3 regions of the Micromonospora sp. AKA38 genome follow, and region 1 is predicted to be linked to each of the others. Evidence: riboswitches for the same ligand, from Rfam matches in the RefSeq annotation. Region 1 holds a riboswitch; each other region holds the start of a gene.
The links. A riboswitch is a leader RNA that binds a small molecule or an ion and turns the genes downstream of it on or off. The one in region 1 is predicted to bind cobalamin.

Region 2: linked by a shared signal. The riboswitch ahead of cobN (cobaltochelatase subunit CobN) and the one ahead of TPA0908_RS25545 (ribonucleoside-diphosphate reductase subunit alpha) in region 1 are both predicted to bind cobalamin.
Region 3: linked by a shared signal. The riboswitch ahead of TPA0908_RS29860 (ABC transporter substrate-binding protein) and the one ahead of TPA0908_RS25545 (ribonucleoside-diphosphate reductase subunit alpha) in region 1 are both predicted to bind cobalamin.

Annotation. Positions count from the first base shown of each region.
Region 1 is NZ_BNEI01000005.1:1,932,281-1,936,883, reverse strand. It holds gene TPA0908_RS25545 (ribonucleoside-diphosphate reductase subunit alpha) at 1-2,074, opposite strand, end outside; cobalamin riboswitch at 2,197-2,405, opposite strand; gene TPA0908_RS25540 (alpha/beta hydrolase family protein) at 2,552-3,751, opposite strand; gene TPA0908_RS25535 (cytochrome P450) at 3,843-4,603, opposite strand, start outside.
Region 2 is NZ_BNEI01000004.1:364,601-369,203, forward strand. It holds gene TPA0908_RS16995 (cation:proton antiporter) at 1-165, opposite strand, end outside; cobalamin riboswitch at 481-683, shown strand; gene bluB (5,6-dimethylbenzimidazole synthase) at 719-1,360, shown strand; cobalamin riboswitch at 1,557-1,686, shown strand; gene cobN (cobaltochelatase subunit CobN) at 2,007-4,603, shown strand, end outside.
Region 3 is NZ_BNEI01000007.1:551,409-556,011, reverse strand. It holds gene TPA0908_RS29870 (C39 family peptidase) at 1-635, opposite strand, end outside; partial or broken gene TPA0908_RS29865 (M14 family metallopeptidase) at 842-2,152, shown strand; cobalamin riboswitch at 2,224-2,392, shown strand; gene TPA0908_RS29860 (ABC transporter substrate-binding protein) at 2,475-3,407, shown strand; gene TPA0908_RS29855 (FecCD family ABC transporter permease) at 3,476-4,564, shown strand.

The sequences.
Region 1 (4,603 bases):
GTTCCCGCACCTCGGCGGGCAGCTCGGTGATGCCCTGCACCGAGCCCTCGGCCCGCTTGATCCGGTCGCGGACCTGCGGCGTCCACAGGCCACGCGCCTTCAGCTCCCGCACCAGGTACGTGTTGACCTGGAGGAACTCGCCGGACATGGTCTCCCGTTTGAACAGGTTCGACACCTGCGGCTCGACGCACTCGTAGCAGCCGGCGATCGAGGCGATGGTGGCCGTCGGCGCGATGGCCACCAGCAGCGAGTTGCGCAGCCCGTACGCGGCGATCCGCGCCCGCAACGCCGCCCACCTGTCGACCTGGGTCGGCGTCGCGCCCCACAGGTCCGGGTGCAGGTCGCCCTTCGCGGCCCGGGTCCGCGGGTACGCGGGATGCGGCCCGAACCGCTCGGCCAGCCCGGCGGAGGTCTCCAACGCGGTCAGCAGGATCTCCTCCTGCACCCGGGTGGACAGCTCCCGCGCCGCCGGTGAGTCGAACGGCAGGCGCAGCGTGAACAACGCGTCCTGGAGGCCCATCAGTCCCAGCCCGACCGGCCGCCAGCGCGGATTCGACGCCGCCGCCTGCGCGGCCGGGTAGTAGTTGATGTCGATCACCCGGTCCAGGAACACCACCGCGGTACGCACCGTGGCCCGCAGCTTCTCCCAGTCGACCCCGTCGGCGGTGACGTGCGCGCCGAGGTTCACCGAACCGAGGTTGCACACCGCGGTCTCGGCGTCGTCGTTGACCTCCAGGATCTCGGTGCACAGGTTGGACAGGTGGATCACGTTGCCCGGCTCGCCGGTCTGGTTGGACAGCCGGTTCGCGGCGTCCTTGAACGTCATCCACCCGTTGCCGGTCTGCGCGAGCGTGCGCATCATCCGCCCGTACAGGTCACGGGCCCGGACCGTGCGGACCGCCTTCTTCTCGGCCGCCCGGTACGCGGCGTCGAACGCCTCGCCGTACAGGTCGGGCAGTTCCGGCGCGTCGGACGGGTCGATCAGCGACCAGTCCTCGTCCGCCTCGACCCGGCGCATGAACTCGTCCGGGATCCAGTTGGCCAGGTTGAGGTTGTGGGTCCGCCGGGACTCCTCGCCGGTGTTGTCCCGCAGCTCCAGGAACTCCTCCACGTCCGGGTGCCACGGCTCCAGGTAGACGCAGGCCGCGCCCTTGCGCCGGCCGCCCTGGTTCACCGCCGCCACCCCGGCGTCGAGCGTCTTGAGGAACGGCACGATGCCGTTCGACCGCCCGTTCGTGCCCCGGATCAGCGCGCCCCGGCCGCGCACCCGGGACCAGGAGATGCCGATGCCGCCGGAGAACTTCGACAGCTTCGCCACCTGGTGGTAGCGCTCGTAGATGGAGTCCAGCTCGTCGCGGGGCGAGTCCACCAGGAAGCACGACGACATCTGGGTGTGCCGGGTGCCCGAGTTGAACAGCGTGGGGGAGCTGGGCAGGTAGGCCAGGCTGGACATCAGCCGGTAGAGACCGACCGCCTCGGCGGGGGTGTGCGACAGCCCGCAGGCCACCCGCAACAGCCAGTACTGCGGCGTCTCCACCACCAGCCGCGACTCCGGGTGCCGCAGCAGGTAACGGTCCGCCACGGTCCGCAGTCCGAAGTACTCGAACCGCAGGTCACCGGCCGGGTCCACGGCGTCGTCCAGCTCACCGGCGTGGCGGGCCACGAACGCGGCGGTGTCGTCACCGATCAGCCCCAGCCCGTGCGCGTACCCGATCGACTCGCTGAAGCGCGTCACCTGCTGCCCGCGGACCTCCTCGGCCACGTACGCGGCCAGCAGCCGGGCCGCCAACCTGGAATATTGCGGCTCCTCGCCGATCAGCTCCGCCGCGGTCCGGATCGACAACCGGTCCAGCTCCGCGGTGCTCGCCCCGTCGTAGAGCCCGCTGATGGTCCTGGTGGCGACCCGCAGCGGATCGACCTCGTCCAGGTCGGCGACCCAGCGCTCGACCGCCCGGACGATCCGGTTGACGTCGACCGGTTCGGTGTCGCCGTCCCGCTTGCGGACCCGCATCGCCAGCCGGCGCTGCTCCGGCCCGGTGGCACCGGACCGCTGACTCTCCCGCACGACCGTCATGACCTCTCCCTCGCTGTCACCGATGGTCTCGGCCGGCGGGAGAACGCCAACGGGCACGGCACGCAGGACCGGCCCGGCTGCTGGCGTCGGTCGTCCCGCGCGACCTTCGACCGCCGCGCGCGGCAGCGCACGGCGCGCTGGCAGGTCTTCGGACTCGCGGGCGTGACACGAGGTCGCCTACTGGCCGTCGCTTCCCAGGCCGGTGGCCCAGTGCTGATGACGGCGGTCGTTCCCACTCACCGCTGCGGGGCAGTCCCGGACTTCCACCGGGTTCCCTCTTGCCTCGGCCGCGCCGTTCAGGCGCGGCCGAACCAGCTGCGGGGACACCATATATGGCGGCGATGGCCGGTGGGCAACACCAGATGTCGCGTCGGGCGTGTCGGCTGCGTCTCACCGCTGGAGGTGAAGGCGGGGCCCCTTGTTAACGCCTCCGGTAGAGGAGGGGGCCCCGCTTAACACCGCCGCCCACCGATCGGCTCAGGCCACGAACGACACCTCGGGGAAGGAGCGGCTCGGGCCGCGCAGCAGGTGACCCCGGTGCCGCAGGTGCCTGTCGAAGAAGGCCAACGGGTACGCCTGTTGGATGCGTACCGCGCGGGCGGGGTCGAGGGTGCCGATCCAGCCGGTGAGCTCCTCGTCGCTCATCCCGATCACCCGCGCCAGTTGCGGCACCAGCCACTGGTTGTCGCCGTACGACTGGTGGAGCGCGCCGGCGGCCTGAACGTTGAGCCGCCAGCCGCGCAGGTGCGACCAGAACTCGGCGACGGCGGGCTCGGTGACGCGCGTGTACTCCGCCGTCATCAGCATGAACGGCCGGTCCAGGTCGATGGTGGGCCGCGGCTGTGACAGCATCGGCCCGTCGAAGCTCAGTCCGGCGCGTACCCGCGGGTCGGTGCCCATGGTGAGCGCGGTCGCGGTGCCCCCCTTCGACCAGCCGAACATGCCGATCCGGTGCGGGTCCAGCGCCGCGCCCAGCCCGACCGGGAGCGGCCGGCGGTCGACGTCGGGGTTGCCCCCGGCGGCGAGGACGCCGATCTGGTCCAGCACGAACCGAACGTCCCGTGTGTAGGTCCAGGGCGTCGAGTCGTACGCGTCCTCCCGCACGGTCACCCGGCCGTCCGGGAACTCGACGGGCCCGTCGTACGTGTGGTCCACGGTGACCACCGCGTATCCGTGGCTGGCGAGTTCCTGGACCGCGATGGTGGTGTCCGAGCGGTGGCTGCCCGCGCCGTGCGAGTAGACCACCACCGGCAGCCGACGGGCGGCACGTCGCACCGGCGCGCCCTCGTGTCCGGCCGTCAGCGGCGCCCGCACCGCGTCGGGATCGAACCCGGTGGACCCCAGCAGCGCGCGGAGTGACGCGGCGGTCATCCACGGGGCGCGCGGGTGCCGCCACACGTCCCGGGCGGGATACCAGACGTTGACCATCAGCTCTCGATACCGTCCCGGCCCGGCGAGGGGGTCCGGTTGTGACCGGTCGACCAGGTGCAGCGCAACGGTGCCGACCGGGTGGGGTCCGGTCGGTGTGGGCAGTGTGAGCCGGGCCGGCCCCGGTTGGGCCGTGGCCGCCGGCGTGCCGCCGGCGACGCCGATCGACGCGCCGGCTCCCACCGCCAACGCGGCCCGGACCAGGGTGCGGCGGGTCATGCCGTGTTCGGGGACGGATGTCTCGGTCATCAGTGATCCTCCTCGGCAGCTTATTCACTCAGTATATATACCGAGTGTATAGATGCAAGTGCGTGCCCCGGTCCACGGCCGGGTGCCGCGCCTACCAGGTGACCGGCAGCCCGACCGGGCCGAGGATGGCATGGCCCGGCTTCCACGGCACCTCGTCCGGCGGCACCGCGAGGCGCAGGCCGGGCAGCTCCCGCAGCAGCAGGGCGAGCGCGGTGCGGACCTCCAGCGCGCCCAGGTGGGCCCCGATGCAGTAGTGCGCGCCGTGCCCGAAGGACAGGTGCGGGGTGGGCGCGCGGTCGAAGTCCATCCGCTCCGGGTCCGGGAACACCGCCGGGTCGCGGTTGGCGGCGTCGTGCGAGGGGACCACGATGTCGCCCGCCGCCAGTCGGGCGCCGCTGGGCAGCGTCACGTCCGTCATCACCCGCCGCGGCATCTCGTCGCCGTTGGCGGTGGAGTGCAGCCGCTCCAGCTCGGCGACCGCGCCGTCCAGCCGCTCGGGGTGCGCGACAAGGTACGCCCAACCGGTGCCGGCCGGCCCGTACGGCTCGGTCTGGAGCACGTGGAAGAACGTGGCGATCGAGCTGGCCGTGGTCTCCCAGCCACCCACCACGAGTGAGATCGGCAGCTTGATCTGGACGTCCACCGGCTGGTCGGCGGCGGCGGTCGCGATCCGGCCGAGCAGGTCGTCGCCGGGTCGGCGGCGTCGCTGTTCGAGTTGCTCCCACAGGTAGCCGCCCATCTCCTCGGCGGACCGGGCCGCCTCCTCGCGGCTCAGGTCGCCGGCGCCGAGGAACATGTCGCCCCACCGGCGGAACCGCATCCGGTCGTCGGCCGGCAGGCCGAGCAGGTCGC
Region 2 (4,603 bases), on a different contig from region 1:
CGACGGACCGAGCACCACGCCTGCGGTCAGTTCACCAACCAGCGAGGGCATGCCCGCGCGTACCGCGAGGCGCCCGAGCGCGACGGCGGCGGCCAGCAGGATGCCCACCTGGAGCAGGAAGATCAGCAGCGAATGGGTGCCGAGAGGTGCGACCGGTATGGCCACCAGGAGTCCTTTCGGTGCGGGCCGCGCGGACGCGGACGGGAAACGCCGCGGCGGAGCCGACCCGCCGCGGCATCGGTGCGGGCCGTGGCGTCAGCCGGTCGACGTAGCACCATTCCCGGATTGACTGTCGCCAACGAATTGACCTTCCCAAATTCGTTGAGATCACTCAAGACACCGGACAACCGGATCGGGAAGGCTCGCGGGAAGGCGATCGGCGCTGCCGGCGGCGGTTCCCCGGCCGTGAGCCGCTGGATGACCGCTTGTGGCTTTCCATCCCGCCACGGGCGCGGCCCCCACTTCGGGTATTGTGCCGGGCGGCATGAACTGTTGCGAGGTGCCCCACCCGGTGGTGGGGAGAATCGGGAAGCCGGTGTGACTCCGGCACGGGCCCGCCGCGGTGACCAGGGAACTGCCGCCCACGCGCACGTGTGCGCAGTCACTGGCCGAACCGGCTGGGAAGGCGGGCGGACCGGTGTTGATCTGGGAGTCCGAAGACCGGCCTCGCGTCATCGGCCCCACCCGGGTGGGGCATGAGCGCAGCGGGAGCCTGCCCATGATCAGCGACATCTACGACGTGATCCACCGCCGCCGCGACGTCCGCGGCCAGTTCACCGGCGAGCCCCTCGCCCCCGGGGTCCTCGACCGGGTGCTGGCTGCGGCGCACGCCGCGCCCAGTGTCGGACTGTCCCAGCCGTGGGATTTCATCCTGGTCCGTGACCGGGACCTGCGCGAAGCGTTCCACCGGCACGTCCGGGCCGAGCGTGACACGTTCGCCGCCACTCTCGACGCCGAGGCGGCCCACCGGTTCTCCCGCATCAAGATCGACGGGATCATGGAGTCCTCGCTGTCGATCGTGGTGACCTACGACCCCGACCGCGGCGGCCCCGCGGTCCTGGGCCGGCACGCCATCGCCGACGCCGGCCTGTACTCCGTGTGCCTGGCCATCCAGAACCTCTGGCTGGCCGCCGCCGCCGAGAACCTCGGCCTCGGCTGGGTGTCGTTCTATCGCGAGCAGTTCCTCCAGCGGTTGCTCGCCATTCCGGCCGGCATCCGACCCGTCGCCTGGCTCTGCCTCGGCCCCGTCACCCACCTCGAAGCGGTGCCCGATCTCGAACGACACGGCTGGCGCCACCGCCGCCCCCTGCGCACGGCGATCCACCACGACCGCTGGAACCCCGGATCGGTCACGGGCTGACGTCTGTCCACCGGGGCTGGGGCCGGTGGCCCGGCCGGCATCGCGCGGCAGGGCCACCGGCCCGGGTGTCGTGACGGCGCCCGACCCGGCGAGGTCGATCAACACGTTTCGATGGCTGGGTCGCGCCCACCCCTGGCGGGAGGGGCGTTGACCCGGGGTCGGGAGGTGTGGCAGCATTCGCGGCCTGACGGCAGTGAAGGAAGCCGGTGTGATTCCGGCGCGGTCCCGCCACTGTCACCGGGGAGTGATCCCCCCTCGCGAGTCACGGCCGTGTGCGTGCGGTTGGAAGGCCGGGGGTGAGCGTCGATCCGGAAGCCAGGATACTTCGGCCGTCGGACGTACCCCAGGGCGTGGACACCCGAGGAGGACCCGATGACGCACGGCATCTCTTTCATCGACGAACATCGCCATGATCCGCACGGTGGACACTCCGCCGCACCCGTCGCCCGCCACGCCGCCGGTCGTGCCGGCGCACCCGAGACCGTGGACCCCCTCGGTCGGGGCGCGTGCCGCCGGCGTTGACCGCTCGCCGACCCGCGTCCCGGTGAGTCGCGCCGTGGGTCGCCGCACCCGCTGACGCCGCTCCCATCCCGCTTCGCCCCGGTCGCCTTCGCGCGACCCCGAGCGTCACTCTCCGGAGTTTTTCGTGCGCATCCTGCTGCTGTCCACCGCCGACACCGACCTGCTGGCCGCCCGCGCCAGCGACGCCGACTACCGGCTCGCCAACCCCGCGCGGGTCGACGCCGACGCGGTGCCCGCGCTCGTCGACGGCGTCGACCTCGCCGTCGTACGCCTGCTCGGCGGCCGGCAGACGTGGCCGGACGGGCTGGCCGCCGTGCTGGCCAGCGGCGTCCCCACGGTGGTGCTCGGCGGTGAGGCGCTGCCCGACGCGGAGCTGATGGCGGTCTCCACCGTGCCGTCCGGTGTGGTCACCCAGGCGCTCGCGTACCTGGTCGAGGGCGGCCCGGCGAACCTGGGCCGGCTGGCCCGGTTCCTGTCCGACCGGGTGCTGCTCACCGGCGAGGGCTTCGACCCGCCCGCGCCCACCCCGGCCTACGGCGTGCACGGCGATCCGGAGATCGTCCCCGGCCGGCCCACCGTGGGGATCGTCTTCTACCGGGCGCACGCGCTGGCCGGCAACACCGGCTTCGTCGACGTGCTCGCCGACGCGGTACGGGCCGCCGGCGGGAACCCGCTGCCGATCTTCTGCGGCTCGCTGCGGGGGTTGACCGCCGGCGCCGGTCCGCTCGGACTCTTCGGCCGGTGCGACGCGCTGCTGGTCACCGTGCTCGCCGCCGGCGGAGCGGTGGCCGCTGACGCCTCCGGCGGCGGCGACGAGGACGCCTGGGACGTCGGCGCCCTCGCGGCGCTGGACGTGCCGGTGATCCAGGCCCTCTGCCTCACCAGCACCCGCGAGCAGTGGGCGGGCAGCGACGCCGGACTGTCCCCGCTCGACGCCGCCATGCAGGTGGCCATCCCCGAGTTCGACGGCCGGATCATCACCGTGCCGTTTTCGTTCAAGCGGATCGACGCCGACGGGCTCTCGGTCTATGCCGCCGACCCCGACCGGGCCGCCCGGGTGGCCGGCATCGCGGTCCGCCACGCCCGGCTGCGGCACGTGCCCGCCGCCGACAAGCGCGTCGCGGTGGTGCTCAGCTCGTACCCGACCAAGCATTCCCGGGTCGGCAACGCGGTCGGTCTGGACACCCCGGCCTCCGCCGTCCGGCTGTTCGCGGCGATGGCCGACGCCGGCTACCACCTGGGCGACGCCCCGCCACCCGACGACGGCGACGCCCTGATCCACGCGTTGATCGCCGCGGGCGGCCACGACGTGGAGTGGCTCACCCCGGAGCAGCAGCGCGCCGCCGAGGCCCGGATACCGGGGCGCACGTACCGACGGTGGTTCGACGAGCTGCCCGCCGCGCTGCGCGAGCGGATGCGGGAGCACTGGGGAGAGCCGCCCGGCGAGCTGTACACCGACGGCGGGGACATCGTGCTGGCCGGCCTGCGCTTCGGCAACGTGGTGCTGCTGATCCAGCCGCCGCGCGGCTTCGGGGAGAACCCGATCGCCATCTACCACGACCCGGACCTGCCGCCCAGCCACCACTACCTGGCCGCGTACCGCTGGCTCGCCGCGCCGGTCGCCGACGGTGGGTTCGGCGCGGACGCCGTGGTGCACCTGGGCAAGCACGGCACCCTGGAGTGGCTGCCCGGCAAGGGCCTCGGCCTGGCGGCCGACTGCGCCCCCGACGCGGTGCTGGGCGACCTGCCGCTGGTCTATCCGTTCATCGTCAACGATCCCGGTGAGGGCACCCAGGCCAAACGGCGTGCCCACGCCGTCGTGGTCGACCACCTGGTGCCGCCGATGGCCCGCGCCGAGACCTACGGAGACCTGGCCAGACTGGAGCAACTGCTCGACGAGTACGCCACCGTGCAGGCCCTCGACCCGGCCAAGGCGCCGACCGTGCGGGCGCAGATCTGGGACCTGGTCTGCGCCGCCGAACTGCACCACGACCTGCACGCCGAGGCGATGCCCGACGCCGACGACTTCGACGACTTCGTGCTGCACCTCGACGGCTACCTCTGTGAGGTCAAGGACGTGCAGATCCGCGACGGGCTGCACGTCCTCGCCGCCGCCCCCACCGGCGAGCCGCGGGTCAACCTGGTCCTCGCGGTGCTACGCGCCCCGCAGGTCTGGGGCGGCACCCGTGCCCTGCCCGGCCTGCGGCAGGCCCTCGCCGGCGCGTACGGTCTCGACGAGCAGGCGCTGCTCGCGTCGCCGGGGCGGCGGGTGGCCGTGCCGGCCGCGCTGACCGAGGTCGTGGACGGGCCGTCGGTCACCGCCGCCGACGCCGTCGACCTGATCGAGGCGCTGGCGCGCCGGCTGGTGGTCGGCCTGGAGACCCTCTGCTGGGAGGCCGACGCGGTCGAGGCGGTGGTCGCGGAGGTGACCGGCCGGGCCGTCCCGGACGCCGCCGCGGTGCTCCGCTTCGCCGCCACCGAGGTGGTGCCCCGCCTGGCGCGGACCACCGACGAGCTGACCAACACCCTCGGCGCCCTGGACGGCCGGTTCGTGCCGCCCGGCCCGTCCGGCTCGCCCACCCGGGGGCTGGTCAACGTGCTGCCCACCGGTCGCAACTTCTACTCCGTCGATCCCAAGGCCATCCCCAGCCGCAACGCCTGGGACGTCGGCACGGCGCTGGCCGACTCGCTGCTCGCGCGGCACCTCGCCGACACCGGCGT
Region 3 (4,603 bases), on a different contig from region 1:
ATCGCGCCGACCATCCGGACCTGCGGCGCGGCGGCCTGTCCGGGCGCGCGGTAGAGCGTCAGCCGGAGCTGGTACGAGCGCAGCAGCACCCCGGCCGAGGCGTCGTCGACGGCGAACGTGTCGGTCCAGATGCTCGACCAGGGGTCACCCTGACCGTCCAGCGTGGCCCGCTTGATGTCCTGGTCGCCGGAGGCCCAGCGGCCCATCACGTACCACGGGGTCTGGGCCCCGGTGTTGTAGGTGCCGTGCAGCTCGACCTGGATCCAGGTGCCGGTGGGGGTGCTGGCGTTCCAGGACGCGACGAGTTCGGTGGCGTCGAACCCGATCCGCCGCTCGGGTGAGGTCCAGGTGGCGTACTCCCAGGTGCGGGTGGTGCCGGTGTGTTCGTCGGTGAACTCGCCTGTGCCGGCGGGCCGGGCGATGGTGAGCGCCGGCTGGCGGCCGGGCACGGCGCGGGTGCCCTGGTGCGTGCCGGTACGCCAGTCGGGGTAGCGGGAGAACTCCTGGAAGGTGATCTGTTCGTCGTGGGTGACGCCCGGCCGGGGGCCGTTGGCCTGGGCGGGTGCGGTGGTGCCGAGCAGGGTGAGCGCGGTCAGGCCGGCGAGGGCGACCGCGCGCAGGGGTCTTCCGAACATGGCAGCTCCACGGGGAAACGGCATCGTTGCCGTTCACTGTCGTCCTTGGCGGGAAGTTTCGCCAGATGTTCAGCCATGGAAAATCATTGCCGACGTGAGGATCAGGTCGGGATGGTACGTGACAACGACGAATGTTGATATGACCATGTGACTGCTGGTGGAGTGTGCGGACAACGGGATCTCCCCGTACCCCGAGGAGGTTGTCCATGGCCCTCCGCACGTCCCCGCTGCGCCGCCGGCTCGCGTTCGTCGCCGCCGTCGGCCTGATCCTGGTCACCGCCGCCGCCGGGCCGGCCGCCGCCCGCCCCGACCCGGACCGGGCCGGCGAGTCGGCCGCCGTCGCCTACCGGGTGCTCGGCCCACGCACCGTCGCCGACCGCACCGCGGTCGCCCGCACCGGCGCCGCCATCGACTACTCCGAACACGGCGTGCTGCACGTCACGGCCACCACCGCCGAGGCGAACGCGATCACCCGGCTCGGCTTCCGGCTGGAGAAGGACGTCGCCCCGGCGCCGGCCGGCGGCGCGACCGCGTACGCGTTCCCGCCCGCCGACTCGAACTACCACGACTACGCCGAGCTGACCGCGGTGGTCAACCAGGTGGTCGCCGACCACCCGAGCATCGCCCGCAAGCTCAGCATCGGCACGTCCTACCAGGGCCGGGACCTGATGGCCGTGAAGATCTCCGACAACGTCGGCACCGACGAGAGCGAACCGGAGATCCTGTTCAACGCCCAGCAGCACGCCCGCGAGCACCTGACCGTCGAGATGGCGATCTACCTGCTCAACCTGTTCACCGACAACTACGGCACCGACTCCCGGATCACCAACATCGTGAACTCCCGGGAGATCTGGATCGTGCCCACCGTCAACCCGGACGGCAGCGAGTACGACATCGCCACCGGCTCCTACCGCTCCTGGCGGAAGAACCGGCAGCCCAACAGCGGCTCCACGTACGTCGGCACCGACCTGAACCGCAACTGGAGCTACCAGTGGGGCTGCTGCGGCGGCTCGTCCAGCTCGAAGTCGTCGGACACCTACCGCGGCCCGTCCGCCTTCTCCGCCCCGGAGACCGCCGCGCTGCGCAACTTCGTCAACAGCCGGGTCGTCGGCGGGGTGCAGCAGATCAAGGCGAACATCGACTTCCACACCTATTCCCAGCTGGTGCTCTGGCCGTACGGCTACACGTACAGCAACACCGCCACCGGGATGAACGCCGACCAGTACAACACGTTCGCCACCATCGGCCAGCAGATGGCGGCCAGCAACGGCTACACCCCGGAGCAGTCCAGCGACCTCTACATCGCGGACGGCACCAGCATCGACTGGATGTGGGGCACCCACAAGATCTGGGCGTACACGTTCGAGATGTACCCCGGCTCGGCCTCCGGCGGCGGCTTCTACCCGCCCGACGAGGTGATCCCGGCGCAGACCTCGCGCAACCGGGACGCCGTGCTGACGCTCTCCGAGTACGCCGACTGCCCGTACCGGGCGATCGGCAAGCAGAGCCAGTACTGCTGACCTCACCCGGCGGCGGGGACCCCGGCCCCACCCCCACCGGGGTCCCCGCCCACCCCGCCCGTCCGGGTGATCTTCGCTGGTCGTGCGCTACGGTGGCACCGACCGTGCCACAGCGAAGCCGGTGCGAAACCGGCGCTGTCCCGCAACTGTGATGCCCCGTACGGTCGGCGTCGGCCTCCCGCCGGCGCCGACGGACGTGGGACGAGCCAGGTCGCCTGCCGCCCGGTCGCGACACGCGCCTTCGAGGAAGGGCGCCTCGCGGACGGGCCCTCCCACCCTGTCGGCGAAGCACCACGCTCCTCGACCGACAGGAGGACCTGTGACCCGACGTACCCCTCGGCTCTTCGCCACCGCGCTCGCGGCCGGCGTGCTGCTGCTCGGCGGCTGCGCCGAGAAGACCTCGACCGACACCCCCGCCACCGGCGCGTCCGGCGGCTCGTTCCCCGCCAGCGTGGGCAACCTGACGTTGGAGAAGCGCCCCGAGAAGATCGTCTCGCTGTCGCCGACCTCGACCGAGATGCTCTTCGCCATCGGCGCCGGCAAGCAGGTCACCGCCGTCGACGACCAGTCGAACTACCCGGCGGACGCGCCGAAGACCGACCTCTCCGGCTACCAGCCGAACGCCGAGGCGATCGCCGCGAAGAGCCCCGACCTGGTGGTGATCGCCAATGACACCAACAAGATCGCCAGCCAGCTCGTCGCGCTGAAGATCCCGGTCCTGCTCACCCCGGCCGCGACCACGCTCGACGACACGTACCGGCAGCTCACCGACCTGGGCAAGCTCACCGGCCACCCGGCCGAGGCGGACGCCGTGGTGCGGAAGATGAAGGACGACATCACCGCGCTCACCAAGGACCTGCCCAAGCGCGCCGAGAAACTGACCTACTACCACGAGCTGGGCCCGGAGCTTTACACCGCGACCAGCAAGACGTTCATCGGCACCATCTACGCGCTCGCCGGGCTGGAGAACATCGCCGACCCGGCCGACGCCGGCGGCAAGAGCGGCGGCTACCCGCAGCTCTCCCAGGAGGTCATCGTCAAGGCGAACCCCGATTTCGTCTTCCTGGCCGACACCAAGTGCTGCCAGCAGAGCGCCGACACGGTCAAGGCGCGCAGCGGGTGGGCCGGCCTCACCGCGGTCAAGAACAACCAGGTCGTGGCGCTTGACGACGACATCGCCTCGCGTTGGGGCCCGCGCGTCGTCGAGCTGCTGAAGGCGATCGTCGACGCCACCGCCAAGGTTCCGGCCTGACCGTGGCCGTACGACCGGCGGACCCCGTGCCGGCCGGGACGCCCGACGCGTCCCGGCCGGCCGGCCGGCTGCCGCACCCCCGCCGAGGCGCGGCACACGCCGACGCTCCGGCCCGGCCGGCCGGGCTGCGCACACGTTGGCTGCTCGCCGGGCTGGTGGCGGTGCTCGTCGCGCTGGTGGCCGGCGTCTCGTTCGGCCCGGTCAGCCTGCCGCCCGGCAGCGTCGCGGCGGAACTGCTCAACCTGCTGCCCGGCGTACACCTCGACAGCGGGCTCACCGAGCAGGAGGTCGCCATCGTCACCGAGCTGCGCCTGCCCCGGGTCGTGCTCGGTCTGCTCGTCGGCGCGCTGCTCGCCCTTGCCGGCGGCTGCTACCAGGGTGTCTTCCGCAACCCGCTGGCCGACCCGTACCTGCTGGGCGTGGCCGCCGGGGCCGGGCTCGCGGTCACCGCGGCGATCGTGCTCGGCGCCGGGGCCGGCGGGGCGCTCACCGGTCTGCCGGTCACCGTCCCGCTCGCCGCGTTCGTCGGCTCGCTCGGCGCGGTGGCGATGACGTACCTGCTCGGCGCCGCCGGTGGCCGGGACCGCTCCCCGGCCACGCTGATCCTGGCCGGGGTGGCCGTGTCGGCGTTCCTCGCCGCCGGGCAGACCTACCTGCTGCAAGCGCACTCGGACAGCCTCCAGCAGGTGTACTCCTGGCTGCTCGGGCGGCTCTCCACCGCCGGCTGGCACGACGTGCTGCTGGTCCTTCCGTACTTCCTGCTCACCGCCGTGGTGGTGCTGGCGCACCGGCGGGAGCTGGACGTGCTCGCCCTCGGCGACGACGAGGCCACCAGCCTCGGGCTGCACCCGCAGCGGTCCCGCTACCTGCTGATCGCCGCCGCCTCGCTGGGCACCGCCGCCGCGGTCTCCGCCTCCGGCCTGATCGGTTTCGTCGGCATCATCGTGCCGCACACCGTCCGGCTGCTCGCCGGTTCCAGCCACCGGGTGATCCTGCCGCTGTCGATGCTCTTCGGCGGCGCGTTCCTGGCGCTGACCGACGTGGTCGCGCGGACCGCCGCGGCACCCGCCGAGATCCCCATCGGCGTGGTGACCGCGCTGCTCGGCGGCCCGTTCTTCGTCCTGATCCTGCGCACCGCCCGCGGGGTGCGCGCGTGAGCGCGAGGAGTGAGCCGGGTTTGCGGGCCCCGCAGTCGC